3 regions of the Pseudochrobactrum albidum genome follow, and region 3 is predicted to be linked to each of the others. Evidence: riboswitches for the same ligand, from Rfam matches in the RefSeq annotation. Region 3 holds a riboswitch; each other region holds the start of a gene.
The links. A riboswitch is a leader RNA that binds a small molecule or an ion and turns the genes downstream of it on or off. The one in region 3 is predicted to bind thiamine pyrophosphate.
Positions count from the first base shown of each region.

Region 1: linked by a shared signal. The riboswitch ahead of thiB (thiamine ABC transporter substrate binding subunit) and the one ahead of ACSTTO_RS01660 (3-oxoacyl-ACP reductase) in region 3 are both predicted to bind thiamine pyrophosphate.
Region 2: linked by a shared signal. The riboswitch ahead of thiM (hydroxyethylthiazole kinase) and the one ahead of ACSTTO_RS01660 (3-oxoacyl-ACP reductase) in region 3 are both predicted to bind thiamine pyrophosphate.

Region 1 covers NZ_JBPVTR010000016.1:94,387-105,166, forward strand. Annotated here, with positions in the region: gene ACSTTO_RS02225 (MotA/TolQ/ExbB proton channel family protein) at 1-716, opposite strand, end outside; gene ACSTTO_RS02230 (biotin transporter BioY) at 1,143-1,718, opposite strand; gene ACSTTO_RS02235 (ABC-F family ATP-binding cassette domain-containing protein) at 2,045-3,856, opposite strand; gene ACSTTO_RS02240 (YMGG-like glycine zipper-containing protein) at 4,066-4,350, opposite strand; gene ACSTTO_RS02245 (thiamine diphosphokinase) at 4,468-5,127, opposite strand; TPP riboswitch at 5,220-5,331, shown strand; gene thiB (thiamine ABC transporter substrate binding subunit) at 5,392-6,405, shown strand; gene thiP (thiamine/thiamine pyrophosphate ABC transporter permease) at 6,489-8,135, shown strand; gene thiQ (thiamine ABC transporter ATP-binding protein) at 8,132-8,857, shown strand; gene ACSTTO_RS02265 (M48 family metalloprotease) at 9,165-10,670, shown strand; gene ACSTTO_RS02270 (RNA polymerase factor sigma-32) at 10,718-10,780, opposite strand, start outside.
Region 2 covers NZ_JBPVTR010000017.1:21,391-32,170, reverse strand. Annotated here, with positions in the region: gene ACSTTO_RS02425 (Lrp/AsnC family transcriptional regulator) at 1-62, opposite strand, end outside; gene ACSTTO_RS02420 (saccharopine dehydrogenase family protein) at 285-1,364, shown strand; gene ACSTTO_RS02415 (ABC transporter substrate-binding protein) at 1,510-2,271, shown strand; gene ACSTTO_RS02410 (NAD(P)/FAD-dependent oxidoreductase) at 2,420-3,661, shown strand; gene ACSTTO_RS02405 (hypothetical protein) at 3,745-4,305, shown strand; gene ACSTTO_RS02400 (RES family NAD+ phosphorylase) at 4,302-4,892, shown strand; partial or broken gene ACSTTO_RS02395 (NAD(P)-dependent oxidoreductase) at 4,916-5,908, shown strand; gene ACSTTO_RS02390 (glycerate kinase type-2 family protein) at 6,092-7,375, shown strand; TPP riboswitch at 7,419-7,514, shown strand; gene thiM (hydroxyethylthiazole kinase) at 7,572-8,384, shown strand; gene thiE (thiamine phosphate synthase) at 8,371-9,015, shown strand; gene thiD (bifunctional hydroxymethylpyrimidine kinase/phosphomethylpyrimidine kinase) at 9,019-9,852, shown strand; gene ACSTTO_RS02370 (DUF6691 family protein) at 9,874-10,284, opposite strand; gene ACSTTO_RS02365 (YeeE/YedE family protein) at 10,297-10,722, opposite strand; gene ACSTTO_RS02360 (ArsR/SmtB family transcription factor) at 10,735-10,780, opposite strand, start outside.
Region 3 covers NZ_JBPVTR010000015.1:61,997-72,776, reverse strand. Annotated here, with positions in the region: gene ACSTTO_RS01690 (hypothetical protein) at 1-334, opposite strand, end outside; gene ACSTTO_RS01685 (PLP-dependent cysteine synthase family protein) at 728-1,831, shown strand; gene ACSTTO_RS01680 (ATP-dependent Clp protease proteolytic subunit) at 1,883-2,494, opposite strand; gene ACSTTO_RS01675 (SRPBCC family protein) at 2,542-2,895, opposite strand; gene ACSTTO_RS01670 (ArsR/SmtB family transcription factor) at 2,892-3,206, opposite strand; gene ACSTTO_RS01665 (LLM class flavin-dependent oxidoreductase) at 3,343-4,620, opposite strand; gene ACSTTO_RS01660 (3-oxoacyl-ACP reductase) at 4,620-5,399, opposite strand; TPP riboswitch at 5,482-5,580, opposite strand; gene ACSTTO_RS01655 (acetolactate synthase large subunit) at 5,684-7,234, opposite strand; gene ACSTTO_RS01650 (TAXI family TRAP transporter solute-binding subunit) at 7,744-8,697, shown strand; gene ACSTTO_RS01645 (TRAP transporter permease) at 8,796-10,780, shown strand, end outside.

The DNA of each region.
Region 1 (10,780 bases), on a different contig from region 3:
GTTACAGATGAAAGCCAGTTTTCCAGCTCTGTATAAAAACGGTTTTGCGCGCGCCCTGATTGCAAATCAAGGAAACCGAGGATCAATGAGCCGGACAAGCCAAAAAGCGATGAGGAAAAAGCGGTCCCCATACCGCTTAAAGGTGCCTGTAAGCCGCTTTTTAAGGAATCCAATACGCTGCCGGTATCGCCGGATTTGGGATCAAGAGACTGGATAGTATGGCCGATAGAGCCGATAGTTTCCAGCAAGCCCCAGAAAGTGCCAAGCAGACCAAGAAAAACCAGAAGCCCGATCAGATAGCGTGATATGTCCCGGCTTTCATCAAGGCGGGTGGCGATGGAATCCAGAATGGAGCGCATGGATGATGCTGAAAGCGCCATAGACTGGCGCCGGCCGATCATGGCACGCATCGGCGCAAGCAAAACCGGATCATTTGCCCCGTCATCCCCTTCACGAAAGGAATTAACCCAGCGGATTTCCGGTATAAGACGCAGAACCTGCACAAAAGCAAGTAAGATACCAACCAGCAATACACCAAGAATTAAGCCGTTAAGGCCTGGATTGGTGATGAAAAAACTGTGTATCTGCCTTATCAGAACCAGCGCCAGAAATGCCGCCAGCAACAGAAAAATGACCATGATCATCACAACCATTCGCGGGCTGGAGAGCCGGTTGGGATCATATTCCGTACCCATCATAACATTCTGCTGCGCCATATTGTTCTCTCGTCTCAATCTGATCCTGTTTCGTTTCAGGGCAAAATGATTGCACGGGCTGAAACCAGTTTCGAGCATTTTGTTTTTTACAAGAGCGGTGAAACGCTCTGATTTCCCCCGCATTATAGCTGCACAATAAATGCGCAAAGCTGTTGCACACCCTGTGCTCAAAATGCTTTCAGGCACGCTACTGCAAAAAAGCTGAAACCGGAATGGCGCCGGCAGGTTTATTTTGCACTGCGATCCTAATATAACCCCGATTATAGCCTGTTTATGACCAGCGCATGATGCGACGATGCCAGGGTCGTTTTATACAACAAAAACCGGTCTATACAGCAAAGGCCGGCGCATCATAACAAATGCACCGGCCTTGCAAATGTATAAGCCTGCGAAAATGTGTTCGCGCTTATTACTACAAGATAGAAATCAAGCGTCTTTACGGAAAGAGGCTTTGAGAATGGCAGCGCCAAGGGCAGATTTGATCAACCCGCCAATCAGAAATGGCATAACACCAACAAGAATGGCCTTTTCTGCGCCAATCGTCAAACTTAACCAGGCAGCTCCGAGAACCAAAGCCAGAATATTGGCAATCAGGAAAGCCACAAAGGCTTTTGGCAGGCTGCTGCCGTTCCAGCCGCGTTCAGCCAGCAAGCCTGTGAGAGCGGCAATAACCGGAAAGGCAAACAGATAGCCCGCTGTAGGGCCGGAAAAAGCTGCCAGAGTGCCGTTGCCGCCCGCCAGAACAGGCATGCCCATAGCCGCCTCGCCAAGCCATGCCAGCACGGTAAGCATACCAAAGCGCCAGCCATAAAGTGCGCCGATCAACGGCACGATCAGTGTCTGCAGCGTGATTGGTACCGGCAACATTGGCACAGTAATCTGCGAAGTAAGCGCAAGAATCATTGTACCGGAAATAACAGCAAGCAGCTTCATGGCCGCGCTGCGCTCTGCGAGATTAAGTGGGCTGAATGCCGGTTGACGAACTGCATGTGCGAGAGACATGAAGAGCTCCTTCTGTAAAATTATAGATAATTTACATAATACATCTATCTTTGAAAAGGTTTAGGGGAATTTGCGCCACTTGGCCAGATAAAACTCTGCCAAATCATCAATATTTCGGCATACCGTATTAAAATAAGAGATTTTTCAGCAGGGTCAGGCAGCCTTTACCGGAGCCGGAATATACCAATTTGATTTTTCCGGCGTAAAAAATATATAAAAAACCTCACATAGGGCGCTTCAGCTTTTAACAAAACCGCTGAAATTTTATTGATCCTTATTAGAAAGCCGCCTGCTCTGGCCGAAAGCAGGCGCAGCATAAAAAGTGTTCAGCCCTCAATTTCCTCGCGCAGCATTTCCAGTTCCAGCCATTCTTCTTCACAAGATTCATTTTCGCTGCGTTTTTTTTCAAGTTCCTCAGCTATTTTGGCAAATTGTCCGGGATCTTTGGTATAAAGCGCCGGATCAGCCATTTTTGCTTCAAGCACTGCAATTTCAGCCGCCAGCTTTTCCATTTTTGCCGGCAATGTCTCCAGTGCAAATTTCTGCTTATAGGAGAGCCTGCGTTTTTCTTCACGTTTGGGCGCTGCCGCGGTTTCTGCCTCATCACTGCGGCTGGCAGACACCGGCCTGTTCTGACGGCGCACAAATGCGGTTTCCTTGCGCTGCGCCATCATATCCGAATAACCGCCGGCATATTGCAGCCAGCGCCCGTCTCCTTCCGGCGCAATCACCGATGTGACAGTCCGGTCAAGAAAATCACGGTCATGGCTCACCAGAATAACTGTGCCGGTAAAACCGCCTACCAGTTCCTGCAACAAATCCAGCGTCTCCATATCCAGATCATTGGTCGGTTCGTCCAGAATCAACAAATTGGCAGGGCGCGACAATACCCGCGCCAGCATCAGCCGCGCACGCTCACCGCCTGATAATTCACGAATAGGTGTTCGCGCCTGCTCCGGCTGAAACAGGAAATCCTTCATATAAGATACAACATGGCGCTGCTCGCCATTAACCACCAGAGATTCACCGCGCCCGTCAGTCAGATAATGGGCAAGCGTTTCATCCGGATCAAGCGCTCGCTTTTGATCAAGCTCGGCAAATTCCAGATTAACACCAAGACGGATTGTGCCTGAATCCGGCTCAAGCTTGCCGGTCAGCATGGAAAGCAGCGTGGTTTTACCCGCACCATTCGGCCCCACAAGCCCAATACGATCACCGCGATGAACACGAATGGAAAAATCTTTCACCAGCACACGATCATCATAGGCCTTGCTGATTTTATCAGCTTCGATCACCAGCTTGCCGGATTCCTTCACATCACTGGCCTGCAACGCGGCCACGCCTTGCGCATGGCGATGCGTGCGAAACTCCTGACGCATGGCATTCAACTCGCCAAGGCGGCGCATATTGCGCTTGCGCCGTGCGGTTACCCCATAGCGCAGCCAGTGCTCTTCCCGGGCAATCTGACGGCCAAGCTTTTGATGATCGCGCTCCTCTTCTTCCAGAATTTTATCACGCCATTCTTCAAAATGCGCAAAGCCCTGTTCAATCCGGCGTGTCACGCCACGATCAAGCCAGATGGTTGAGCGGCTGACATTTTCCAGAAAGCGCCGGTCATGAGAAATCAGCACAATTGCCGAGCGAATCTGGCGCAGTTCCTGTTCCAGCCATTCAATGGTTGCCAGATCAAGATGGTTTGTCGGCTCATCCAGCAACAAAACATCAGGCTGCGGGGCAATAACCCGCGCCAAAGCCGCACGGCGCGCCTCACCGCCTGAAAGTTGCTGAGGCGTCTCATCTCCGCTCAGGCCGAGATTTTCCAGCAAATATGCAACACGATAGGGGTCATCGGCCGGCCCAAGCCCGGCCTCCACATAAGCGCGCACAGTGGCAAAGCCTTCCATATCTGGCGTTTGCGCCAGATAGCGAATGGTAGCGGACGGATGGCGAAAAACCTCACCGCTGCTTGGCTCAACCATGCCGGCAGCAATTTTCAGCAAGGTGGATTTACCGGAGCCATTGCGCCCGACCAGCGCAATACGCTCTCCCTCACCAATCGACAGGCCTGCATCTTCAAGCAATGGCGTACCGCCAAATGTCAGGCTGATCTGGTCAAGACGAAGAAGAGGTGGAGCCATAATATATACTCTGACTTGAGAACCCGAAGAAAACCGCACATGCCTTTACCTTCACAGGCACGAACATAGTGCGCTTGTTACTGCATATTGCAGCAAACGGGAACCCTCACGGCAAAATTCCTGCTCCTTGATAAAATATCAAACACAAGCGGAATATAGAAAAACAGGCCGGAAACCGGCCTGCTCTTCAATCCCGGATAAACACCTGATCAGTTACAAGGTGCTTCATAAATGCGTCCGTAATTATCACGGTAGCGGCAATATTGAACACCATTGCGGGTCTGCGCTGCACCAACCAGCGTACCGGCAACCGCACCGATTGCAGCACCGGTCAGAGCGCCGCGGCCATTACCGCCAATGGCACCACCGGCCAGCGCGCCAAGTGCTGCGCCGCCCACACCATAGCCGGCAGTGCGCTGTTCAGCCGTTGTACAGGCAGCTGTCGAAAACGCGAGCACTGCTGTTACCGCCATAATAGATAAACGTGATTTCATCTGATTTAACTCCCGTTAAAACTACTCGCTGCCATATTCTTGCGCATATTAGAGCAAAAAGAAGATTAAGGCTATCAAAACAATTTACAGGTTTTTATATTCCGAATATTACCGCTGTTAAACGCCGGCCTGATCTGCGCCTGATCTGTCATCGGGCGATGCAAGCAGCACTGCCGCTCCGGAACTCAAGGTCACAGTCAGTTCTCCTTTTACTCTATTTGAGAGCGTTAAAGAAGAGCCAAACGGCACGCAAACATCATTCAGCGGCCATTGCGCGCCGGAAATTGACAATCCGGTCAATGTATCAAACCCCAGAATACTAAACAGGGCGCCATCGGGCAGATCAAAAACTGTTGCACCACTGGTGAGCGGTGTTGCCTCCTCATGGCCGCTGGTCAAAAAAATACGCTTCCCCGCGGCAGCCTGCGCCGTTGCCATGGCAAGATGCAGGAATGTATGGTCAGTGCGTTCCCCGCCAAATGCACCGGCCAGAATCACTTCATCCGCACCGCGTGCATAGGCCTCATGCAGTGCCAGCTCACCATCTGTCATATTCTTGGCAGCAGGAAAAACCTGCCTTTCAACATGCTGATAGTGATCGGCAAGCATTGTGGCTGATGAATCAAAATCTCCCAGCCAAAGTTCCGGCGTCACATGCAGTGCTGCAGCATGGCGCATGCCGCTATCTGCCGCCAGAATGCGCGCACCTTCAATCTGCTGCAAAAGACGCGGCGTAACCGTGAGATCACCACCAAGGAGAATAAGAAATTTTGCCATGCCGCTGCATATCACGGCGCACCGCCGGCCGGAAGCCCGTAAAAGCGCGTATAAACATCTTGCCTGCCGGCGCTCTTTTATCCTATTGTCATCCTGCTCTAACGGGGTGCCTTCCGCAATCGGGAGGCTGAGAGGCCGGCCTCCGGCCAACCCGCTGAACCTGATCCGGCTTGTACCGGCGGAGGGATTAGATGCTGTCCGGCTTTACGGCGCTCAATCCTTATCATTGATAACCAGAAGGAGAGCCCGTGCGGCTTTATCTCAATGCATAAACACGTCAAAAATTCAGTTTTCGCGTTATTTTCAGCCTCTGTCTTTGCCTTATCCGCAGGGGTGGCGCAGGCTGCAGATCTCACAATTTACACCTATGACAGCTTCACCTCCGAATGGGGGCCTGGACCACGGGTAAAAGAAAATTTTGAAAAATCCTGCAATTGCACGGTAGATCTTGTTGCCATCGCCGATGGCGTGGCGCTGTTAAACCGCCTGAAACTGGAGGGCAAGGCAACAAAGGCAGATATTGTTCTGGGGCTCGATACCAATCTTATCAGCGATGCTAAGGCAACCGGCCTGTTTGCCCCCCATGGTCTTGGTGCGATCAAAAGCAATGTGCCGGATAATTTTCAGGATGATGTGTTCCTGCCTTATGATTACAGCTATTTTTCAGTCATTTATGACAGCGAAAAACTGAAAAATCCCCCAAAATCCATGGCAGAACTGATTGACGGCGACAGCTCAGAAAAAATTATCCTCATGGATCCGCGCACATCCACACCGGGGCTTGGCATGATGCTGTGGATTAAGGATCTTTACGGGGATCAGGCTGCGGAAAAATGGCAGCAGCTCAGCAAACGCGTGCTCACCGTAACACCGGGCTGGTCTGCGGGCTATGGCCTGTTCACAAAAGGTGAGGCGCCGATGGTGCTGTCCTATACAACCTCACCTGCCTATCACATCGCTTATGACAAGACCGAACGCTATAAAGCCATCGCCTTTGAAGAAGGCAATTACCTGCAGATTGAACTGGCCGGCCAGACAGTGAATGGCGCGAAAAATCCCCGTGCTGCAGAATTTATGAAATTCATCACCACACCGGGCTTTCAGGATGTTATACCGGAAACCAACTGGATGTATCCGGCCTTTAACACGTCCGCCCCGCTCAGCCCCGCTTTTGACACTTTGCCAAAACCGGCTAAAAGCCTGCTGATTAATGCGGAAACAGTTGCGCAAAACCGCAAGGCATGGGTTGATGAATGGCTAAGAGCCACGAGTCGTTAAATAGTGGCCGTTTAATTATTTTGCGCATTATCTGACATACAGGCATTCTGCCGGAATATTCCGGCAGAATCTTTCGAGGGCATATGCCGGCATCGCATTTTAAAACATTATCAGGCCTGTTTGCGCTGCTACTCCTGCTGATATTAACCGGCGGCGCGCTGATCTCGCTTGCCATTCAGGGGTTTCAGACAGGGAGCATTCTCCTGTCTGCCTTTGACAGCTATTTGTGGCATATTACCCGTTTCACGCTGCTACAAGCCTTGCTTTCAGCAATATTGTCCATTGCTTTTGCCCTGCCCGTTGCCCGCGCCTTACACGCGCATCATCAGTTTTTCGGCCGTACTTTGCTGTTGCGCCTGTTTGCCATTCCCTTAACCCTGCCTTCGCTTGTTGCGGTTTTTGGCATTACCAGTATTTACGGGCGCAACGGCTTTATCGCCAAGGGCAGCACAGCTCTGGGGCTGCCGCTGATACCCGATATTTATGGTTTATCCGGCATTTTGCTGGCACATGTATTTTTCAACATGCCGCTTGCCGTGCGCCTGCTGCTTGCAAGCCTTGATTCCATCCCGCAGGATTACTGGAAGCTCTCCGCACAGCTTGGCATGGGAAGTCTGGCGCGGTTCCGGCTGATTGAATGGCCGGTTATCGCCCGTAATTTAAGCGGTATTGCAGGGCTGATCTTCATGCTTTGCGCCAGCTCCTTCACCATTGTGCTAACCCTTGGCGGCGGACCACATGCCACCACATTGGAAGTTGCCATTTATCAGGCCCTGCATTTTGATTTTGATCTTAGCCGCGCGGTAGCCCTTACCCTCACCCAACTATTGCTCACCATCGGTGTTTTATGCCTGCTGCGCCTGACCGGCAAACCAACAGAAGAAGGCTTCTCCCTTGCCACCGTCAGGCGCAATTATATCCGCCACAGCACACAGGCGCGCATCATTGCCGGCTTTATCATCATCATCGCCGCGCTGTTCATCGCCCTGCCGATATCAGGCCTGATCATTTCAGGCCTTGCGTCAAACCTCATCCGTCTGCTTAGTGAAGCAATCGTGCAGCGCGCCATCATCACCTCACTGTTGCTTGCCTGCAGTGCTGCAGTCTTATGCGTCATCCTCTCATTCACACTGGTTTGTGCCCGCGAATACAGCGCCGCCCGCAATATGAAACAACCCCGGCTGGGCCTGTCATTCTTTACCGGTGCGCTCGACAGCGGCGCCAGCCTGGTTCTCATCATCCCGCCAATCGTTATCGGCGCGGGCTGGTTCATTCTGCTGCGCCGGTTTACTGATGTGTTTACGCTTGCGCCATTTATGGTTATCGGTGTCAATGCCGTCATGGCAATGCCCTTTGCCGTGCGGCTGCTGCGTCCGGCATGGGATAGTGCGGCTGCACGTCATAACCGGCTCTGCACCAGCCTCGGCATCAGCGGGGTCAATCGCCTGCGCCTCATCGACTGGCCGGTTATACGCCGCCCTCTGGTGCTTTGTTTTATATTTGCCATGGCGCTTTCCATGGGTGATCTTGGCACAATTGCCCTGTTTGGCAGTGATGCGGTGCAAACATTGCCCTATCTGTTGCTGCAGCGCATGGGCAGCTACCGCACCCATGATGCGGCAGGGCTTGCGTTTATTCTTGCCTGCATCTGTTTTGCGCTGATGCTGGCAACCAGCCGCAACAAGCAAGCCATACCTCCCGCCAAAACCACTGAACAGGATTTTTCATGAAACGCCACCACGCCGCTATTACCCTTGATATGGTTGCGTTTTCCTTTGGTGATACGCATATGCTGTTCAACCTGCATTTGCCTGCCGGTGAGACCGGTGTGATCATCGGTCCAAGCGGTTCCGGCAAATCCACCCTGCTCAATCTTATTGCCGGTTTTGAAACACCGCATTCCGGCCGCATCTTGATCGGCGGAGAAGAAATCAACACCACCGCGCCGGCGAAACGCCCTGTCTCTATGGTATTTCAGGAGAATAATCTTTTTGCCCATCTTGATGTGTGCGCCAATATCGGGCTTGGCCGCTCACCGGATCTGCGGCTTGGCGCAGAAGACCAGGCGGCAGTACAGGATGCCATAGCCCGCGTTGGACTTACAAGTAAGGAAATGCGCAAGCCTGAGGCCTTGTCCGGCGGCGAGCGGCAACGCGTTGCCATTGCCCGCGCTCTTGTGCGCAACAAACCTGTATTGCTGCTTGATGAGGCTTTTGCCTCACTTGGGCCTGCATTGCGCCTGCAAATGCTTGAGCTGGTTAAAACCCTGCAGGAAGAAACCGGTATTACGGTTTTAATGGTCACCCATACACCCGAAGATGCCCTGCAATTCAATTCCACCCTGTTTTTTCTGGAAAGCGGTAAGATCAGGGCACAGGGTGATGCCGCCATCATGCTCTCAAATTCTGCACCACAACATATTCGTGATTATATGGGCACGCCGCGATCATAATCGCAAGAAAGCGCAGAGTTTTTGCAATTTTATCCGCAAGCGGCCTGATATTGCCATAGTTTGGCAACATTCAGATGCAGATCACGCCCGCAGATAAACAACTGCTATGACAGATTGTGAATTAACGAAAAAATCATTTCACTTCTCTTGATCTGCGCAATGTTTATAGTGCCTGCAAGGTATGGCTGAATGGAATCATCGATCATGCCTGCACAAACAATAATCGGCCTGATGCTTATATATCCGCAAGGATATATTAAGGCCTGAGGCTTAAAACTATATGAGTATCGGGGATACGACACTGAATATGCAAGCAAGGGCACAGAGATTTCCTGCAAAAGGACTGCCCTCCCCTTTGCCGGTTTTCAAACATGCAGCTATTATCGGCTTGCTGGCGATTTTGTCTGCCTGCCGTTCAGTTGATTTCAGTGATCCCAATATGATCGGCCCCTCATCCAACCCGGTCACAGCTGCCAATGTCAGCAAAAATGACAGGCTTGCCCAGCTCAGCGCCCTTCAGCATCCGCGCATTCTCGCCACCTATGGCGGAGAGTATAAAGATGCCAAGCTTGAGCGCATGGTGGCCAAAATTGTCGGTAAGCTGACAACTGTTTCCGATAATCCGGATCAGACCTATATTATCACCATTCTCAACAGCCCGAATATCAACGCTTTTGCGCTGCCGGGCGGCTATCTCTATGTAACACGCGGCTTGTTGGCGCTTGCCAATGATTCATCCGAGGTTGCAGCTGTCATCGCCCATGAAATGGGGCATGTGACCGCCAATCATGGTATTTTGCGTCAGGCCAAAGAGGCGGAATCCATTATCGCCAGACGTGTGGCCTCCGAGGTGCTGCATGATGAGGCGGCAGGGCGTGAGGCCGCTATTCGCAGCAAGCTGCGTCTGGCTCAGTTTTCACGCAATCAGGAGCTGCAGGCTGATGCGATCGGCATTAAAATGATCGGTGCCGCCGGTTATGATCCCTTTGCCTCTGCCAGGTTCCTGCAATCCATGGAGGCCTATACAGCCTTTCGCTCGATTTCCGGCGCCACTGATGCCAGCCTTGATTTTCTGGCCACACATCCGGCCACGCCGCAGCGTGTTGAACTGGCAACCGCCCATGCACGGCGCATCGGCGCGCCCGGTGTCGGCACCACAGACCGTGATTCATTCCTCAACGGCATTGACGGACTGCTTTATGGGGATCCCCCGCAGGAAGGCTTTGTGCGTGAGCGCACCTTTATTCATCCAAAACTCGGCGTGACTTTTACCGTTCCGCAGGGCTTTACCATTGATAATTCTGCCAATGCGGTTATGGCCAGCGGGCCTGGTGAACTGGCTATACGTTTTGATGGCGCTGCATTGCCGCAGGGCAGCGATCTTTCCGCCTATATCCGCAGCGGCTGGGTAACGGGGCTTGATGATCAATCCGTACGCAATACCACAATCAACGGCCTGCCTGCGGCCACAGCCCGTGCCTATGCAGATAAATGGCAGTTTGAAATTGTGGTGATTGCCTCCGGCGCCAAAGTTTACCGTTTCCTGTTTGCAGCACCCAGAAACAGCACCGCCCTTGGCAGTGCTGCACAACAAACCACACAGAGCTTTCGTGTGCTGACACCGGCTGAACAGGCAGCGGCCAAGCCCTTGCGGATCAGGGTCATCACCGTTAAGGCCGGCGATACACTGGCCTCACTCTCCGCCCGTATGCAGGGCACTGACCGCAAGCTGGAATTGTTCCGCCTGATCAATGCCCTGTCCCCCGGCAGCACCGTTTCAGCCGGCGACCGGGTCAAGATTATCAGCGAATAGATTAAGCCTGCGCAAACAGGCTTTATAAAGTAAGATTTTTTGCCTGTTCAGGCATGATAACCAGAAAAACCGCTCTGACGGCACAAGGCAATGCGCAATTTTTCCAAAGC
Region 2 (10,780 bases), on a different contig from region 3:
GTGGAGGCGCGGGCATTCTCGCGTAAAAGAGCAATCAGCGCCATATCGGCTTTTGTCGTCATTTTGCACCTCACAAACGTCATTACGTATAAATATATAGCGTCATTTCGTCATTTTAGATACTTCTTTTTGACGAAAATTCTGCGACTCTATGCCATCATTTTTGGGGCATGAATCAAGATGTCCGGAAAATAAGACAATATTATTAATGTGTTACATTTTTCTTGCCGGTCAGCATGGTCTGAAGGCGCGGAATATGCAACGCAGATGCAAAGAGTGAAGGGTTGATTATGAAAGACGTCGTTGTCGTTGGTGCCGGTAAAATCGGTGTTACTATTGCACAGCTTCTGGGTAATACCGGTGATTATAATGTAACGGTAACCGACCGTTCGGAAAATCAGCTGAAAGCCCTTGCAGGCAAAAAAAACATCTCCACAAAGATCGTGGATATTACAGATGCGGCTGCGCTTGAGGCTGTTCTGGCCGGTAAGTTTGCTGTTCTGAGCGCCGCACCTTATCAGATGACTATCCGTATTGCCGATGCGGCTGCAAAAGCAGGCGTTCATTATCTTGATCTTACAGAAGATGTTGCCAGCACACGCCACGTCAAGGAACTGGCCAAGACCGCAAAAACAGCTTTCATTCCGCAATGCGGTCTGGCTCCGGGCTTTATCTCGATTGTTGCCTATGATCTGGCCAAAAAATTCGACAAGCTGGAATCCATCGGCATGCGCGTTGGCGCTCTGCCACAGTTTCCGACCAACTCCATCACCTATAATCTGACATGGAGCACGGACGGCGTTATCAACGAATATATTGAACCATGTGAAGCGATTGTTAACGGCAAGCTGACACTGGTTCCTGCAATGGAAGAGCGTGAAGAATTCTCGCTTGAAGGTGTTCAGTATGAAGCATTCAATACATCCGGCGGCCTTGGCACGCTGGCTGAAACCCTTGAAGGCAAAGTGCGCAGCCTGAATTACCGCACCATTCGTTATCCCGGTCATTGCGCTATCTTCAAGACTTTGCTGAACGATCTTGGCCTGCGTCATCGCCGTGATCTGTTCAAGGATATTCTTGAAACCGCAGTTCCCGGCACCCAGCAGGATGTGATTGTGATCTTTGTTACCGTAACCGGTTACAAGAATGGCCGCCTGACACAGGAAACCTATGCAAATAAGGTTTATAACCAGACACAGGGTGATCTGGAAATGACCGGTATTCAGGTTACCACAGCTTCCGCTATCTGTGCTGTTGTTGATATGCTTGCAGATGGCAGCATTCCTGCACAGGGCTTTATGAAGCAGGAAGATATTGCACTGGACAAATTCCTGGCAAACCGCTTTGGCAAGGTTTATGCTTAAAACCAAGCTGTATTCCTGCATTTTGTTGTGATGCAAAATCGGAATATCTTTATGCAATGAGAAACGGGGCAGGGGCTTTCCTTTGCCCCGTTTTTCTGTTTAGCTGTTGCCGGAGAATGATTTTACATCATAGGTGAGGAGACATATGCGTAAATCCGTATTATTTGCCGGTCTGGTACTGGCTGCAATTGCAGGCTCGGCCGGTGCAAAAGACTGGAAGGAAATCCGTATTGCGACTGAGGGGGCTTATCCTCCGTTCAACTTTGTTGATGCCAGCGGCAAGCTTGAGGGTTTTGATGTTGATATTGCGCATGCGCTTTGTGAAGAGATGAAAGCAAAATGTACGCTTGTGGCCAATGATTGGGATGGTATGATTCCGGGGCTGCAATCGGATAAATTTGATGCGGTCATCGCTTCAATGAGCATTACGGAAGATCGTCTGAAACAGATTGATTTTACTAATAAATATTATTCCACGCCTCTGGCGATTGTGGTGCCGAAAGACAGCCCGATCAAAGATACAAAGACAGAAAATTTTAAAGGCAAAACTGTAGGCGCACAGGGCGGAACCACCCAGTCGATTTATGCAGAAGATGTGCTGGCCAAGGGTGGCGCTGATATCAAGCTTTACCCAACCAATGATGAAGCTGTTGCTGATCTGGAAACCGGCCGTCTTGATGCTGTGATCTCTGACAAGTTTCCGATTGCTGAATGGGTAAAGACAACCGGTAAAGATTGCTGCCACATGCTGGAGGATGTGCCGGGTACCCAGACAGAAACGGCTATTGCCATTAAAAAAGGCAATGATGACCTGAAACAACAGTTCAATGCCGCGATTGATGCCATTCGTAAAAACGGCACCTATGACAAGATCATGAAAAAATATTTCGACTTCGATATTTATTGATCTGCCCGTATGGGGTTAAGACTAAATGAGCGCGCAAAAATTGCGCGCTCATAATCCTTTTGCAGATATTTTCTCTTTCCTTAAGCTGTGGCAGTTTTCTCAGGCAATGTTCTGTTACTGGGAAAAACCCGCTTATTCCGGCCAAAACATGCGTAAATTCGATACGATTATTCTTGGTGCAGGCATTATTGGTGTCAGCACGGCTCTTCATTTGCAGGCGCGTGGCCATGCGGTCTGCCTTATTGATAAAAAAGCCCCGGGTGAGGGCACAAGCTATGGCAATGCGGGGTTAATTGAGCGATCAAGTGTTATCCCCTATTCCTTTCCGCGCGGTTTTGCCAATCTTGTTAAATATGCGCTCAATAATCGTTCGGATGTGCGCTATGATATCAGCTATATGCCAAAACTTGCGCCCTGGCTGTTTCAGTTCTGGCGCAATTCCGGCTCGTCAGGGCTTGAAAAAGCCACGGAAGCCATGCTGCCTTTGGTGGAATCTTGCGTAAAAGAGCATGATTTTTTGATTGAACAGGCCGGTTGCCGGCATCTTGTGCAGGATAAAGGCTGGCTTGAAGCATTTTGCAGTGAAAAGGCTTTCAATGCTTTTGTTAAAAAGCTGCCGGCGCTGGATCGCTTTGGCCTGAATTATAAAGTGCTGGATCATGCGGGTTTTGCAGCGACTGAACCATCCATGCGCAATATTGCCGGTGCGGTGCATTGGCTCGACCCTAAAACAGTCAATGATCCGTCTGCTTTGGTTAAAGCCTATGCGGCTTTGTTTATGAGCCGCGGCGGTGTGTTTTTGCATGGGGATGCAGCAACCCTTCAGGAAGAAAATGAAGGATGGTCGCTGCCTGCGGCAGAGCCGGTATCCGCGCGCCATATTGTTGTGGCGCTCGGGCCGCAATCAGCTTTGTTATTTCAAAAAGCGGGCATTACATTGCCATTGGCGGTCAAGCGCGGCACGCATCTGCATTTTTCACTTGAGGGCGATGCGGCACTTCATCATCCGGTGGTTGAGGTTGAGGGCGGCTATGTGCTGGCGCCAATGCGTCAGGGGATGCGCCTGACGACAGGCATTGAATTTGCATCACCGGATGCACCTGTTAACCGTATTTTGCTGGATCGTGCAGAAAAACGCGCGCGTAAGGTTCTGCCATCTCTTGGCAGGCCGGTTGAGGCACAACCATGGCTTGGTTTGCGCCCTTGCATGCCGGACATGCGTCCGGTTATTGGCGCGGTGCCTAATAAAAAAGGGCTGTGGTTCAACTTCGGCCATGCCCATCACGGGCTGACACTGGGGCCGGCATCTGGCCGTTTATTGGCAGAGCTGATAACTGGCGAGCAAACATATATTCCTGCAAGTCCTTATTCTGTCAGCCGTTTTTTATAACAAGCAACCTTGTCAAGAAAAGCAAGAGGGTCAAGCTTGACAAGCACCCTGCGCAGTATCATCTTTAAAGACAGGAGATGATCATGGCACAGATAACGCATCAGATATCAGGGCATAAGAAGACAGGGCGGGATAGCACAGCAAATGCCAAGTCGCATGGCATGGCAAAATTGCGGGCTGTCAAACGCAAGCCTGTTCAGGCGCCGTCTGGCAAGGCTGTTGCTGGTGATGCCTACCGGCCTGATGCGCGCGCCATGGCCTTGCTGCAGGGGGTGAAAATTGCCCAGCAGGATCTGCGCGAGGCAGGCGGTGCCTATACACTGGAGCAGGTGCGCCTGTTATTGCAGGGTATTTCGCGTCAGGCGGTGGATAAGCGTGTGCAGGAGGGGACCTTGCTTGCGGTGCCGGGCCCCGGCAATCGCCGTGCTTATCCGACAATTCAGTTCTTGAATGATGGCCGTCTTGTAGACGGGCTCAAGGCGGTGCGTCAGGCTTTGGGCAGTTCAAATCCGTGGCTGATGCTCAATTTTCTCAGCAGGCCTGATCCGCGCCTTGATAACAGAAAACCGATTGATCTTTTGCGCGGCGGAGAGATTGAGCCGGTGCTGGAAGTTGCGCGGCTGATTGGTATGCAGGGCGCGTGAGCGGGCCGCAGCCGCCTCATAATCTGCAGAACCGCCAACCGGAACAGATTGTTCTTGAGGCGGGCAGTGAGCTTTTTCGTTTTTATACGGCGGCTTTTGACCCTGTCTATTATGACCGCTCCCGAGCGGGCAGGCTCAATGCGCCTGATGCAACTTATGGCGTGCTTTATACGGCCGCGACGCGGGAGGGCGCCTTTGCGGAAACGTTTCTGCGCGAGCCCGGCCGCAGCCTGATTGATCTGCAGCTTTTGAAAAAGAAAGCCCATATGGTGCTGGAAAACACCGCACCGCTGAAACTGGCAAAACTTGCCGGACGCGGCCTTGCCATTCTTGGCGCAACAGCAGAGGTTCTCCATAGCGGCCTGCCTTATGATACCGCGCAGAACTGGTCGAAGGCGCTGCATGATCACAGGGAAAATTTTGATGGTATTGCCTATTATGCCCGCCATGATGATGAGGAGCTTTGCTATGCTTTGTTTGATCATTGTGCGGCAAATATCGTGATCCGTGAGATACAGCGCAATCTTGATACGGACTGGTTCTGGCACATTGCCAATTATTATCATCTGGGTATCGCGCCTTACTGATATCCGGGAGGGGAAGTGAAATTATGCCGGACAAAACAGCCAAAATCCTGATTGCGGATCATCTGGAATTGCGCCTTGATGCGCAAGGTCAGCACCAATGGCATGAAATTCGCCATTATATTGAGGCCAAAGGCGGGGTCTTTCATGATCATGCCCTGCAGGAAGGGCAGGCGCTTGCAGCAGGAAAACTGCATTTTTTCTATTGCCCTGATCTTAGCACGGAGGAGGAGTTGCAGGCCGTTGCCGGACAGGGGCAATATGATGCGGTGATTGCGGCTGCAACCCGCATTCCGCCGCAATGCCTGTTTACTGAGGGCGGTGTGCGCATTGGTGCGGGCACCGGCAATATGCAGTCGCAATCCTGGGTTTCAGGCAATGCCCCTTTGATGAATACGCCCGGTATCAACAGCCGTATCACCGCGCAAATGGTGCTGAAAGCCTTGCTGCGTTTTCAGCCCGATCTGGATGTGAATGCGCTTTATATGCAGGTGCTGGAAGGCAAATTTGATACTGGCCGTGATCTGGCGCGATTTCCAAGTTCTGGTCTTGAAGGGCGCAAGATTGCCATTCTCGGTAGCGGCAATATCGGCATGGAAGTGGCAAGGCTTGCCAGCGCCTTTGCTATGGATGTTGTGATTTATGCACGGGAGCATCACCGGCAATGGATTGAAAGCCAGGGCTATATTTATGCTGCTACACCGCAGGCTGCAGCAAAAGGCGCAGATGTGCTGACTGTGCATCTGGGGCTTGGCACTTTAAACAATGAGACGGGGGTCTATAGCAATCAGGGGCTGGTGAACCATGCCGTTATGGCTGCAATGGCAAAAGGTGCAATAATTATCAATTATGACCGTGGCGAATTGGTGGATGTCGCGGCACTTGGGCATTTGATGCAAAGCGGCCACATTCGCAATGTTGCGGTTGATGCCGACCTGATTGAGAAAGACGGGGTTCTGTCGGGGCCGCTTGCGCCTTATGTATCACTGGCACAACACGATCCGCAGGCTATGTTATTGCTGCCCCATGCAGCGGCGGATACCGACCATCCTTCGCGGCTTGCCGGTGCAAAACAGGCTGTTGACCAGATTTTTGCGGCCATTTGCGAGCGGCGTATTATCAATGCAGTGGGCGCAATCCCTGCCGGTTATCGTGATGGTGGCAGCAAATTGCCTCAGGGGGTAGGGCGGCCGCAGGTTCAGTTGCAAGCGGGATGCGAGCGGGCATTTCTCGCATCCCTGTTTGATGCTGCAGTACAGGCGGCTGATCCCCTGCATTGCCTTGAACCTTATTTGCCACAGGCGCCAAAGGGCAGGACGATTGTGATCGGTGCCGGAAAAGGGGCTGCACAAATGGCGCAGGCCTTTGAAATTTTATGGCAAAAGGCCGGCAATCCTGCACCCGAAGGCGTGGTTGTGACCCGTTATGGCTATGGCGCAGAATGCAAACTTATTAAAGTGCTGGAAGCGGCGCATCCGGTACCGGATGAAGCGGGGTTGCAGGCGGCAGAGCAGTTGAAGGCTTGTGTGAAGGATCTGCATGAAGATGATCTGGTTGTGGCCCTGATCTGCGGCGGCGGCTCTGCGCTGTTGCCAGCGCCTGCGCAAGGGCTGAACCTTGCGGATGAGCAGGCGGTTAATGCTGCGCTTCTTGCTAGCGGCGCGCCAATCAGTGTGATGAATGCTATTCGCAAACATGTCTCCACCATTAAGGGCGGCAGGCTTGCGGCCCTTGCAGCGCCTGCCCGTATGGTCAGCCTGATTGTCTCGGATATTCCGGGTGATAATCCGGCATTGATTGCCTCCGGGCCGACAATTGCCGATTGTGCAACCCGCCATGATGCATTGCAATATATTGAACAATATAAGATAAAACTGCCTGAAAAGGTGATGGCGCATTTGCACAATGCTGCGGCCGATGCCCCGCAACCCAATGATGCGGTGTTTGCCCGCAACAGCCATCATATTATTGCCAGTTCTGCGCAATCATTGGCGGCAGCGGCAAAATTGGCTGAAGAACAGGGCGTTGAAGCCCTTATTCTCTCTGATGCGGTTGAGGGTGAGGCAAAGGATATTGCGCTGATGCATGGGGCAATAGCACAATATCAGGCGCATAACCGCACATCCGGCCGGCCGCTTTTGCTGCTCTCCGGCGGGGAAACAACTGTTATATTTGGCGCAGACAGCAAAGCTGGTAAAGGCGGGCGCAACAGCGAATTTATGCTGGCGCTGGCGTTAAATATTGCCGGATGTGCCAATATTTGCGCTCTGGCTGCCGATACGGACGGGATTGACGGTTCGGAAAATAATGCCGGTGCCTTTGCAGATGGCAATACAATCGGGCATATGCGGGCAATGGGGCTGGATGCGCGGCAATATCTTGCAGCGCATGACAGTTGGAGCGCATTTTACAAAAGCGGGGATCTTTTTGTAACCGGGCCTACGGGCACAAATGTCAATGATTTTCGTGCGATATTGATCAGCTGATCCTGCAGGTGTGGACAGTTACCCTTTGCTCTGCCATAATAGCCGGTAACGACAGGGGCGCCCGGATCATACCGGCTGAGAAGTACCCTTTGAACCTGAACCGGATAATGCCGGCGGAGGGAGTCAGATCAAAGGGTGCATTTTCGCAATAGCGATAACCTTCTGTATCAGACCCTCACCGCCGTGGAGGGCTGATATGAAAGATCTGCCGGATTTCGGCGCATTGCTGGCAAATATGCGCCGCTGCAATCCTCTTGTACAATGTATCACCAATTTTGTGGCGATGAATACGGCGGCCAATGTGGTTTTGGCGGCCGGCGCTTCTCCGGCTATGCTGCATGCACAGGAGGAGGCTGGTGAATTTGCACAATTATGCGGTGCTGTAACAATTAATATTGGCACGCTGTCACCGCTTTGGGTTCAGGGCATGATTGCGGCAATCACCGCGGCCAATGCGCATCAAATTCCCTGGGTATTTGACCCTGTGGCGCATTTTGCTTCAACATTTCGCCGGCAAACAGCGCAGCAATTGCTGGCGCTGAAACCCACAATCATTCGTGGCAATGCATCTGAAATTCTCACCCTTGCAGGTTTTCGCGCACAGGGAAAAGGAGCGGACAGCGGTGATGATGCCGGCAGCGCATATCAGGCGGCACAGCAATTGGCGCGGCAATATCAATGCACTGTTGCTGTTACCGGCGCTTATGATCTTGTGACGGATGGCCGCAAAACCCTGCGCATTGACGGCGGTTGCAAACTGATGCCGCAGGTAACAGCTTTGGGCTGTGCGCTAACCTGCCTGACCGGTGCGTTCATTGCCACACACCGGGCTTGCGCATTGGCGGCCGCAGCGGCCGCGCTGGCTATGTATGCGGTGGCCGGAGAACAGGCGGCCTTGCAGGCAAAAGGCCCTGCCAGTTTTCAGATGCATTTTATTGATGCGCTCTATGCGCTTGATCCGGCACAATTTCAGTCTCAGGCAAAGGTACAATTCTATGAAACAGTTTGATCTGTCGTTTTATCTTGTTCTTGATCGCGGGCTTTGCGGCAGTTTTGGCATGGTGGAGACCGCATTGGCGGCAGTGCGCGGTGGTGCAACTATGGTGCAGCTGCGTGATAAGGATGCCAGCCAGCAGGAGGTGATTGAAACAGGTAAAGCGCTTAAAACTGCCCTTGCCGGCAGCAATGTCAGGCTGATTATCAATGATAATGCAGAAGCGGCAATGGCCATTGGCGCTGACGGCTTGCATATTGGCCAGCATGACGGCCGGCCGGAAGACGTGCGTGCAAAGATAGGCCCGGATATGATTTTAGGTCTTTCTGTGCAGACTGCCGAACTGGCTGCAAAAGCAGACAGGAATGTGGTGGATTATCTTGGTATAGGTCCTGTTTTTCCGACAGCGACCAAGAAAAACTGTGCGCCTTCCATTGGTTTTGACGGGCTGAAGCGCGTCTACGCCCATAATGGCCTGCCGGCAGTGGCTATTGGTGGTATTAAACTGCCGCATGTGAATGATGTGCTGGCAACCGGTGTGGAGGGGCTTGCCGTGGTCTCTGCAATTTGCGGGCAGGATAATCCGGAGCAGCAAGCCCGTTTATTCAGTGCTGAAATTGCCGCTTTTCGCGGATCAAAAGGCTAAGACATGAAAAATGTTCTCTCCCTTGCCGGTTCTGATCCTTCCGGTGGCGCAGGTATTCAGGCAGATTTGAAAGTTTTTGCAGCGCGCGGCACATATGGTATGGCGGCGCTCACCTCGCTTACTGCACAGAATACGCAGGGTGTATCCGGCGTTTTTGCTGTTCCTGCAGAATTTGTCGCACAGCAACTTACCATGATCTTCAGCGATGTGCAGGTTGATGCCGTTAAAATCGGCATGATCGTTAATGCGCAGATTGCTGACCATGTGGCGCAGGTTTTATCGGCACAATTACTTAAACAGCCTGATTTGCAGATTGTGCTGGATCCGGTGATGATTGCCAAGGGCGGCGCTTCATTACTTGATCCGCAGGCTGTGGAAAGCCTGACGGAAAAATTATTGCCGTTGGCAAGTCTTTTGACACCCAATCTGCCGGAAGCGGCGGCTTTGCTAAGGCTGCCGGTAGCGCAAAGCCGCACGGATATGGAGCATCAGGGGCGCGCTTTGCTTGCAAAAGGCTGCAAGGCTGTGCTCATGAAAGGCGGCCATATGGCAGGTGAACACTGCCCTGATTTATTGCTGAGCGCGGATTATAATTTGTGGTTTGAGGCACCGCGTATTGCAACACGTGATACACATGGCACCGGCTGCACGCTCTCCAGTGCTTTGGCGGCAGAACTGGCAAAGGGTAATTTACTGCCGGATGCGGTGCGTGAGGCAAAAGCCTATTTGCTGCGTGCAATCAGTGCCGCATACCGGCTTGATGTGGGCATGAAGGATGAGGCCGGCTGTTCCGTCGGCCATGGGCCTGTTTTTCATGCTATTGATCAGATTGGCTGATCATTACGGCTTCCTGATATTTCAGGAAGCCTTTACCTTACGGGCAATCAGCATACCGGTTATCATTGCCGGAACAAAAATGAGTGTGCCGGTTGCAGCTATGCCAAGAGTGGTCATGGCAGGCCCCGGACAAATGCCGCCAAGCCCCCAGCCAATACCAAACAGGATTGAACCCGTGATCAGGGCTGTATCGGCCTTGCGCTTTGCAGGCACATCAAAATCAAGGCTGCATAATGGTTTGCGGCGGGTAAAAACCATGCGAAAACCGATAAATGTGGTTATAACTGCTGCCCCCATAACAAGTGCAAGTGAAGGGTCCCAATTTCCTGCAAGGTCGAGAAAATTTTGCACTTTTTCAGGATTGGCAAGGCCGGAGATCACCAGCCCGAGCCCAAAGATCAGGCCGATTGCAAAATTGATCAGTAATGACATGATCTTTCTCCTTTAGCCGATTATATGGCGCATGATGTAAACAGTAATGAAACCGGCCGCCATAAACAGCGTGGTTGCCAATATTGAACGCGGTGAGAGACGGGAAATACCGCATACGCCGTGGCCGGATGTGCACCCGCTGCCAAATACTGCGCCAAAGCCAACCAGAAGCCCGGCACTGATCATCAGCACAGGATCAGATGACACGTTAATAACCGGCAATTGCCCGCTGAAAATCATATAGATAAAAGGGGCAGTCAGCAGCCCGAGCACAAAAGCTGAGCGCGCTAAAAACCGGTTATCGCTATAGGGCGGGAAAAGCTTGCTGACAATGCCGCTGATACCGGCAATGCGCCCTTCAAACAGCATGAGCATAACGGCTGAAAAACCGATGAGAGCACCGCCGGCCAGAGCGGACCAGGGGGTAAAATTTTCCATGATTGAGAACCTTTATGAATGGTCTTGCGGGGCGCAGAATAATTGATGCATGGTGCGG
Region 3 (10,780 bases):
CCACCTTATCCGTAAAACCTGCGATTTGTTTCAGCGGCATATCTGCCGGTGTAAAATCCGGATCAGCAAGATCTGCATAGGCTGATCCGGCAGTGTTTTCGCCATAAAATGCCGCAAGAAACGGATTATCATTGGCACTCGCTATCCTTGCGGCCAATGCAGCACGCAGTGCATGCGGCCATGCACCGGCTTCAGCCGGTTGCAGCACAGCCGCCTGCGCCTGACGCGTCATGGCAAACACATCCTGACGCGCTGTCAAAGCTTCAAAAGGCGGTGTATGAACATCATCGCCGGCAAGCCAGAGGCTTACGGTCTCCAGAACAGATTTTTTCATGTCGTTCCCCTGACAATGCTGCTGTTTGGGTTATCAACCATTTTGCAGGCAGATTTTTTTGCCTGATAAATTAGTTGTTTTATGGATGAAGCATTGTCGTTTATTCATTTTTCAAATAACCTGTCACCGTCAGTTAAAGCTGTCAACCCATTTTCTGGCAGACAGCTGATTTTATCATTCCTCAAGGCACGCGGGCAGCTTAGGGGAAAGGTGCTGCTACAGGCACAAGCCTGATAAATTTTGCAAGCAGCATGAGAGGCTTATGAATGTAGTGGGAAAAAAATTATGGCGAAGGATAAAAAAACCAATTACCTCGTCAGTGATAAAAGATTTTTTTAAAATATTGCAGATGTCTGAAAATCTGCAGAGACTGAATGATAAAGGGGAATTTAAATGGGCAGAATTATTCAGCGCAACCAAGCAGCGCCCTGCCACATGCAATGGCGCAATCGTGCGATTGCAACGATTGAGGCTGATTTTAACCGTTCTGCAGATACACATCTTATCCGTGTCGATCTTCCTGAATTTGACGGGATTACGCTTTATCTCAAGGATGAATCGAGCCACCCGACCGGCAGCCTGAAACACCGCCTGGCACGCTCATTGTTTCTCTTTGCTATTTGTAACGGCAAAATCGGCCCTGAAACCACAATTGTTGAAGCTTCAAGCGGTTCAACAGCGGTATCGGAGGCTTATTTTGCCCGTATGCTCAATCTGCCTTTTGTTGCCGTGATGCCGCGCACCACCTCGCGGGAAAAGATTGCAGCCATTGAATTTTATGGCGGGCGTCCGCATCTGGTGGATGATCCGAAAAGTGTCTATGATGCCGCAAGACAGGTCGCTGAAGAGACCACCGGCTATTATATTGATCAGTTTACCTATGCGGAACGCGCGACTGACTGGCGCGGTAACAATAATATTGCCGATTCAATTTTCTGCCAGATGCAACATGAAGAGCATCCGAACCCGCGCTGGATTGTTGCAGGCGCCGGAACCGGCGGCACATCGGCAACACTTGGCCGCTATATACGTTATAAAAAACTTGATACACGCCTGTGCGTGGCGGATCCGGAGGGTTCGGTTTTCCACCAGCATTTTCAGGATCGCAATATAACAGAGATTGAAGCCTGCAAATCCATGATTGAAGGCATCGGCCGTCCGCGCGTTGAGCCGTCCTTCATTCCGGAAGTGGTGGATTGCATGGTTGCGGTTCCGGATGCGGCCAGCCTTGCCGCGCAGCGCCTGATCAGCGATGTATTGGGACGTGCCTGCGGCGGTTCTACCGGCACCAATATATGGGCCTGTGCCTTGCTGATTTCCGATATGGTCAGGCGGGGGGAAAGCGGCTCGGTTGTGACATTATTATGCGACCATGGTGACCGCTACCGTTCCACCTATTTCAATGATGACTGGGTTAAAAGTAACGGCTTTGATATTGAGCCTTATCTGCAAAAATTGCGCGGCTTTTTCTACGCAGGGCAATTGATTGAAGAATAAGCAAAAAGCCTGTGATATATGCCTATATATCACAGGCTTTTCAGGGCGGATTTATGCCGAAATTGCCTCTTCACGCGTTTGCAAAATCCGGTCAATCAGGCCCCATTCCAATGCTTCCTGTGCATCCATAAAACGGTCGCGATCCATTGCTGTTTCAAAATCTTCATAGCTGCGCCCGCAATGTTCAACGTAAAGCCGTGTCATTCGTTGTTTGGTTTTCAGAATTTCTTCGGCATGGATAAGAATATCCGATGCCTGCCCCTGATAACCGCCGGAAGGCTGATGCACCAGAATACTGGCATTAGGCAGTGCAGCCCGATGCCCCGCCTCTCCCGCCATCAGCAAAAAAGAGCCCATGGAGCGCGCAGTTCCCATGCATAATGTGTGCACCGGCGCGCGGATGTAACGCATCGTATCATAAATTGCGAGGCCGCTTGTTACCACGCCGCCCGGAGAATTAATGTAGAAATGCACCGGCTTATGCGGATTTTCCGCCTCCAGAAACAACAATTGTGCGCAGATAAGTGCTGATACGGTATCATTCACTTCACCATTGAGAAAAATGATCCGCTCCCGCAGCAAGCGGGAATAAATGTCAAAGGAACGCTCGCCTTTGGCGGATTGTTCTATAACCACGGGGACGAGTTGCATCGTTTCGCGCATTGGCAAATTCCGTTTGCTCAAATAAAAGATTGACGGGTAAAACAGGCTCAGGCAGCGCGCATAAGCTGCATATTATTGCTGTTGGCAGCATGGATGATTGCCTGCTGATCGCGCGCATCATCAAGTTGATGCACAATGCGCAGCCGTGTGCCGCCCGCACCATTTGGCGCAATAACAAACCGCACCGTACTTTCCAGATGCGGCGGGGCATTGTCGCGCAGCCTGTAGCACACCTCCTCACCGGGAATGATTGCCGTGGCCTCGGGGCTGCTCAGATCTGCATCCGGCAACCAGTGTTTGCGAAATTCAGCCATGCTGATTGCACGCCAGACTTTTTGCGGCGGTTCGCAAAAATCATATTCCAGCGTAATATCATTTTCGTCCATATCTGCACTGGTCATTGATCCATATCCTTCAACAGGGTCTTCAAGGCTTCAATCCGGGCAGGCCAATAAGCACGATATCTGGCCAGCCATTGGGCAATCTGCACCAATCCTTGCGGATCCACCTCATAATTGACAAAGCGACCCTGCCGCTGCTCGCGCACCAATTGGGCAGAGCGCAATACAGCAAGATGCTGCGACATGGCAGGCTGGCTTATCTGCATACCCTCGCGCAGAGCTGTTGCATTCATGCGGCCGGCTGCCAGTTTTTCAAAAATCGCACGGCGGGTTGGATCAGCCAGTGCGCGAAAAATATCATTCTCATTCATAACAATCACATAAGTCTATGCTTATGTGATTCGCAAGTATAATTATGCGCAAATGCCGGTTTTGTGATAAGCAAACAAAAGCCCGCCGCAGCGTTTCACTACGACGGGGGATGAGGCACAAAATATAATCGGGTTTTTACACCCCCAGATGGTCGCGCAGCGTGCTCGTCTTATATTCCGTTCTGAACAGCCCGCGTTTTTGCAAAACCGGCACCACCTGCTCAACAAAATCCTCAATTGAGGATGGCAGGGACGGCGGCATAAGGTTGAAACCATCTGCCCCTTCGTTGCGCCACCAAAGCTCCATCTGATCGGCAATCATCTCTGGTGTGCCCACAATGGTGCAATGGCCGCCACCTGCCGCCAGCCGGCCAAGCAATTGCCGCAAGGTTGGCTGTTCTGTTTCAATAATCCGCAGGATTGTAGCATAGCGCCCTTTAGGCCCTGTAAAATCTTCAAGCGGCGGCAGTGCCGGTACGGGTGCATCCAGTGCCCAATCCGAGCAATCCTGCCCGATAAACATGCCAAGCTGGCGCAAGGAATCTGCCGTTGGCAGCAATTCATCAAGCTGTTGCTGTTTGGCTCTGGCCTCATCCATTGTGGATGCCACATAGGTTACAAGCCCCGGCATAACCGGTATGCCTGCAGCCCGCCCTGCAAGCTTGGCCCGGCGCTGAATATCACGATAATAATCTTGTGCCGCCGGCAGGTCATAAGCCACTGCATAAATCGCCTCGGCCTTGATTGCGGCCAGTGCCCTGCCCTGCTCCGATGCACCGGCCTGAAACAGCACCGGATGCCCTTGCGGCGGGCGCGGGATCGTTAAAGGCCCCTGCGTTGAGAAATGCGCGCCTTTATGGTTGATGGCGCGCAGACCATCTTTGCGCGCATAATCACCGGAGCGGTCACAGATAATTGTATCAGCATCCCATGAATCCCATAATTTCTGCACCGCCTCAATAAATTCTTCCGCGCGATTATAGCGCCATTCATGGGGCGGCATGCTCTCATAACCATGATTGCGCGCCTCGCTGTCAAACATCGAGGTCACAACATTCCAGCCGATGCGCCCTTTTGATAAGTGATCAAGGGATGCCAGGCTGCGTGCGGCATGAAAAGGTGTGCTAAATGTGCTGGAAATGGTGCTGATCAGCCCGATTTTTTCGGTGACACCGGTTAATGCAGCCAGCAGGGTCAGGGGATCAAAATAACTGCGCGGGCCATCGGCAATATTATCTATTGCATGCCAATCAGCAAAAAATACCGCATCAAATTTGCCGCGCTCAGCAATCTGCGCCAGATTGGCATAATAGCTGATATCACTGAGTTTCTCGACCGCAGACTGCGGATGACGCCATGCCGCACGGTGATGCCCGCAACCGAAGATGAACAGGTTAAGATGCATTTTCCGCATTAGTTTTTCACCAATCCGCCATCAACAACAAGGTTTTGACCGGTTACGGAACGCGCCCAGGGCGAGGCAAAAAACAAGGCCGTATCGGCAAATTCTGCAGGGGTGGTCACACGGCGCAGCGGCGTGGCAGAGGCAATATAATCAAAGACTGCCTCCGGTGTGGCGGCAGAGGCATCGGTTGTGCGCAGTAACCCGCCCGATAGCATATTGACAGTGATATTCTTCTCGCCAAGTTCTTGTGCCAAAGTGCGGGTCAGCGACAAAAGCGCCGCCTTGGCTGCGGTGTAATCATGATATGGCACCACCGGATTTTGAAAAAGATTTGTGCCAATATTAATAATACGGCCAAACCCTGCCTGTTCCATACCCGCAAGTGCTGCCTGTGTGGTATTGAGCGCACCGCGCACAATGCCTTCCATCTGCTGATTGATCTGCTCCCAGCTGATCACATCGGCATGGGCACGGGCATCCCCGTTAAAACTGAATGCCGGCAAGGCATTATTGACCACAGTTGTCACCGGCATGGCAAAATGCTGTTGCGCTGTTGCAAACATTGCTGCAACGGCGCTTTTATCTGTTACATCAGCCTGTATGGCCAATGTTTTTTCCGGCGCCAGCGCGGCCAGTTGTTGCGCTGCATCTGCGCTTTTGTGATAATTGATCACAACCTGAGCCCCTTCACCCAAAAATGCCTTGACGAGAGCACAGCCCAGGCCACGTGCACCGCCGGTAACAAGAACAAGCTGCCGGTGAAGCGGAAGCAAAACAGGATCAGACATGATAATTCCCTCGTCTTGAAATTGAACAGACAATTTAAAATTGACCGGACAAAGGGAATAAGGGCTTGCACTGCATAAATGCAGTAAGGCGCACAGACATCCCTTCGCCAGTATGAGCTGGATCAGGTTCAACGGGTTTAAAATCTCAGCCCTGCAAAACAGGACACCCCGTGTCATTGCCATCAGACCTAACAAGTTTATCCGCACCGGACAAGACTGAAAGGATGGTATATGCCGGAAATATTTGAGGGGTTGCGGCAGGAAATCCTGCCGCAACATGATTTTTAAATCAGGGCTTCGATCAAAAACGGACCTTTACGCCTGCTTGCGGCAGCAAAAAGATCGGCAAATTGCTCGGCCGTTGTGGCACGTGCACCTTCAACGCCCACACCTTTGGCGAGGCTTACCCAGTCAATTGACGGCTCAACCAGATCAAACATACGTTGTGCATTGCGCCCTGGTGCGCCGGCGCCAACATTCTGCAATTCGCCATGCAAAATTGCATAACGCTGATTGGCAAAAATTATCGTGATAATGTTCAGATTCTCACGGGCATGCGTCCACAGCGCCTGCATTGTATACATACCGCTGCCATCTGCCTGTAGCGCCACCACCTGACGATCGGGGCAGGCAACCGCAGCACCTGTTGCCAATGGCAGGCCTATACCGATTGCGCCGCCGGTCAGTTGCAGAAAATCATGCGGCGCTGATTGGTGTGTAAGCGTAAACATATTGCGGCCGGAGGTGATGGATTCATCAATTATAATTGCATCCTCCGGCAGAAGGGACGCAACAATTGCGCTGATTTTATCATCATCAAGCGCACCTGAAGGCATAATCTTTTCACCACGCTGATTAAGCAATGGTGTGATTGATGCCGGAATATGCATTTCATCAGCCAGTGCCTGCAAAGCATAGAGCTGATCATCAGCCTCGCCGGCATAATCGACCACGGCACAACCCTCCGGCAGAAAGGTGCTCGGCTTGCCGGGATAGGCGAAAAAGGCAACCGGAATTTTGGCGCCAAGCAGCACAACCTGTTCAATATCCGCAAGATCAGCCAGAGCATCATCCACACGATAGAGCACACGATTGACCGCAACACGCCCTGCCCCGCGCTCAATACGGCCATTGGATTGCTGCGCCAGAAGGCGCGCGCCGGAAATTTGTGCAATACGGCTGGCAATTTCCAGCGCATTGGCACGCAGAGCATAATTGCCAAGCAGAATGAGCGTGCGCTTGCCATTGCGCAATGCTTTGGCAGCCTCGCGCACGGCTTCAGGGCTGACCTTGCGCCGCTCAGGCAGGGCAAGAGGCTGCACAATCTGTTGCGGCGCCTTGCTCCAGGCCGTATCTGCCGGCAAAATAAGTGTTGCCACCTGGCCGGGTGCAGAACAGGCCGCGGCAAAGGCCTCAGCCGTATCTGCGGATATATCCTGCGCGGATTTTGATGTTTTTACCCAGCCGGAAACCGGACGCGCCAGCGATTCAATATCACTGGTCAGGGGCGCATCATATTTGAGATGATAGGTTGCATGATCGCCGACAATATTAACAACCGGCGTTCTGGCGCGTTTGGCATTGTGCAGATTGGCAATTCCGTTGCCAAGGCCGGAACCAAGATGCAGCAATGTTGCCGCCGGTTTATCCGCCATCCGGCCATAACCGTCTGCAGCTCCTGTAACCACCCCCTCAAACAGACCCAGTACACAGCGCATTTGCGGCTTGTTATCCAGCGCGGCCACAAAATGCATTTCCGATGTGCCGGGATTGGCAAAGCATACATCAATCCCATGCGCTAGCAATGTGTCGCAAAGGCTATCAGCACCGTTCATTTCTCACTCCCATTATGCTTACAGCCCGTAAAAATTTGCGTAAATTGAATATGGCACGCAATACGGGCGCCTATCAGCTATATCCGGCTTTGCAATAGTGCTGCAAGCTATAGGGAAAAATTATTCCGGTGCGGAAACAGTTCGTTCCGGCAAGCTTATGCACAAGTGATATCAGCAATTAGTTGCAATAAAATCATAAGCTTATAGCTAAAAACGTCCTATGGCGGCTTTATAAGCGCAAATGTCATAAAATTTTTGTTGCACAATATAAAACATTCATAAAAAATTGCCGGCATATCAGAGCCATTATTCCGGTATCCGCACATTGTCGGATGACCCGGAATGAATATGGCTCTTTTACTGTATAAAATATCCTGATTATGCTATCTGGCCGGTATCTCTGCTCCGCCAGACGCAGACAAGATATGGCAGACCATTGCGCCTTATATTTCCAAGGAGGGTATCAGGCGATACAAACGGGCTGTCAAACGCAGATTATGGAGGGTTTCATGGGTTATATGAGCAAAAAGACACTTTTGTCAGCTCTTGCTGCGGTCACGATGACATTTGCCGCTGCGGAAGCAAAGGCACAGGATTTCATCAATATCCTGACCGGTGGTACGAGCGGCGTCTATTATCCGATGGGTGTTGCACTGGAAAAAATCTATTCTGAAATTCCGGATGTGCGCCCGTCTGTGCAGGCCACCAAAGCTTCGATTGAAAATATCAATCTGATCAATAGTGGCCGCGGCGAACTTGCTTTCACACTGGGCGATTCCCTGCGTGATGCATGGGAAGGCAATGCAGAGGCCGGTTTTAAGAAAAAACTGGAAAATATCAGCACGCTGGCTGCGATCTATCCAAATTATGTGCAGATTGTCGCCTCCAAGGAATCCGGCATTAAAACGCTGGCTGATCTGAAAGGCAAACGTCTTTCTGTTGGCGCGCCAAAATCCGGCACCGAGCTTAATGCTAAAACCATTCTTGGCGCAGCAGGGCTTTCTTATGATGACCTTGGCAAGGTGGAATATCTTCCCTTTGCTGAATCTGTTGAGCTGATGAAAAACCGCCAGCTTGATGCAACCCTGCAGTCTTCCGGTCTTGGTGTTGCTTCCCTGCGTGACCTTGCCAATGCTGTTGACATCAATGTTGTTGAAGTGCCGGCTGAAATTGTTGAGAAAATCGGATCGCCTTATCAGGTAAACACAATTCCTGCCAACACCTATACCGGTCAGGATAAGGATGTGACCACCGCTTCGGTGATCAATTATCTTATTGTTCGTCCGGATATGGATGAAGAACTGGTCTATCAGATGACCAAGCGCCTGTTTGAAAATCTTGATCAGCTTGCCGCTGCCCATTCGGCTGCAAAAATGATCAAGCTTGATAAGAATACCATTGTATCGCCAACCCCAATTCATCCGGGTGCCATACGGTATTATAAAGAAAAAGGCATTGAATAAGCACTTTTAAAACTTGAAAGCGGTTGCGGTTCTGCTCACACAGAATACGCAACCATTTTTGTATTTCTTCTGTCCCCTCTCTTTTCGGTTTTAAATTTATGTCATCTTCTCAAGCCAATGCGGTTGAATCGGCAGAACATATTCCCGGCTGGGGTATGGGTGCCGGTGCACGCATATTATTTGCTGTTGCGGTTGCTTTTTCCGTATTCCAGCTTTGGACAGCGGCCTATTCTCCATTGCCAAGTCAGGTGGTGCGCTCGGTTCATGTCGGCTTTTTGTTGCTTTTGCTGTTCGGTCTTTATGGCAATGCCGCGCCTCAGGGATCGTTTAAAAAAATCCTGATGTGGGCTGTGGCGCTTCTTGCCTTTATTGTCAGTTTTTATCACTGGGTATTTTATGATGACCTGATCCTGCGTGCCGGTGAGCCGGATATGCAGGATATTATTGTCGGCGTATTGGCCGTTGTCCTTGTTTTCTGGGCAGGGCAGCGCATGATGGGCTGGACATTGCCGCTCATCTGCCTGATCTTTCTTGCCTATGGTTTATTTGGCCAATATCTGCCTTCACCGCTCAACCATCGCGGTTATGATTTTGAACAGGTTGTTGAAGTGCTGTTTCTGGGAACAGAAGGAATTTACGGCACGCCAATCTATGTTTCCTCCAGCTATATTTTCCTGTTTATCCTGTTTGGCGCTTTTCTTGAGCGCGCTGGCATGATCCAGCTTTTCAATGATGTGGCAATGGGTACAGTTGGTTCCTCACGCGGCGGCCCTGCCAAGGTTTCGGTGATATCTTCCGCATTGATGGGCACAATTAACGGTTCCGGTGTTGCCAATGTGGTAACAACCGGCGCATTCACCATTCCGCTCATGAAACGCTCCGGCTTCAGGCCGGCTTTTGCCGGTGGCGTGGAGGCTGTGGCCTCAATGGGCGGGCAGATTATGCCGCCGGTCATGGGTGCGGTTGCATTCATCATGGCTGAAACATTGGGCTTGCCTTATATTGAAATTGTTAAGGCAGCGATTGTTCCGGCATTGCTCTATTTTGTCACCGTTTTTGTTATGGTGCATCTTGAGGCCGGTCGTCTGGGTTTAACAGGGCTTTCCAAAGCTGAATTGCCAAGCGCACTTGGTGCCTTGCGCAAGCATTGGTATCTGATCCTGCCGCTTGCAGCATTGGTGTGGCTGTTGTTCTCCGGCTACACACCGCTTTTTGCCGGTACTGTCGGCATGAGCCTGACGGCACTGATCATTCTTGGGGTGCCTGTTTCTGCCAATATGCCAATGGCTGTGCGTGTATTGTTCTGGATCGCGCTTGGCCTGATGTCGGCTGCGGCTTTTGGCACAAGTTTTAATATTCTCGGGCAGGAAATTCGCGGCATCACGTTGATCTTATTGCTGCTCACAGTTCTGGTTCTTGCCAATTTCACACTGCGTGGCGGCCGTGAAACACTGCGCCTTTGTCTGGAAAGCCTTGCAGAAGGCGCAAAAAATGCCCTGCCTGTGGGTGTGGCCTGTGCGCTTGTGGGGGTTATTATCGGTGTGCTTGCGCTTACCGGCGCCGGATCCAGCTTTGCCCGTGTGATTGTAAGTGTGGGTGAGAACTCGCTCTTCCTCTCCCTTGTGCTGACGATGATCACCTGTCTGATCCTCGGCATGGGCATTCCGACAATCCCGAACTATATTATCACCTCATCCATTGCCGGCCCTGCATTGCTGATGCTGGATGTGCCGTTGCTGGTAACTCATATGTTTGTGTTTTACTTTGGTATTATGGCGGATCTGACGCCGCCTGTGGCACTGGCTGCCTTTGCCGCCGCGCCGATTGCCAAAGAAACCGGCCTGAAAATCGGAATGCAGGCTGTGCGCATTGCCGTTGCCGGTTTTGCTGTGCCGTTCATGGCGGTCTATGCACCGGTTATCATGCTTCAGGATGGCGGCCCGCTTGTGCAAAGCATGGGTTATTGGCCTGCTGTTATCTATATGATCGGTAAGGCTTTGCTCAGCATTATCATGTGGGGTGCGGCCTCAATTGGCTATTTGCGCGGCCATTTGAAAATCTGGGAGCGCGTCTGGGCTTTTGC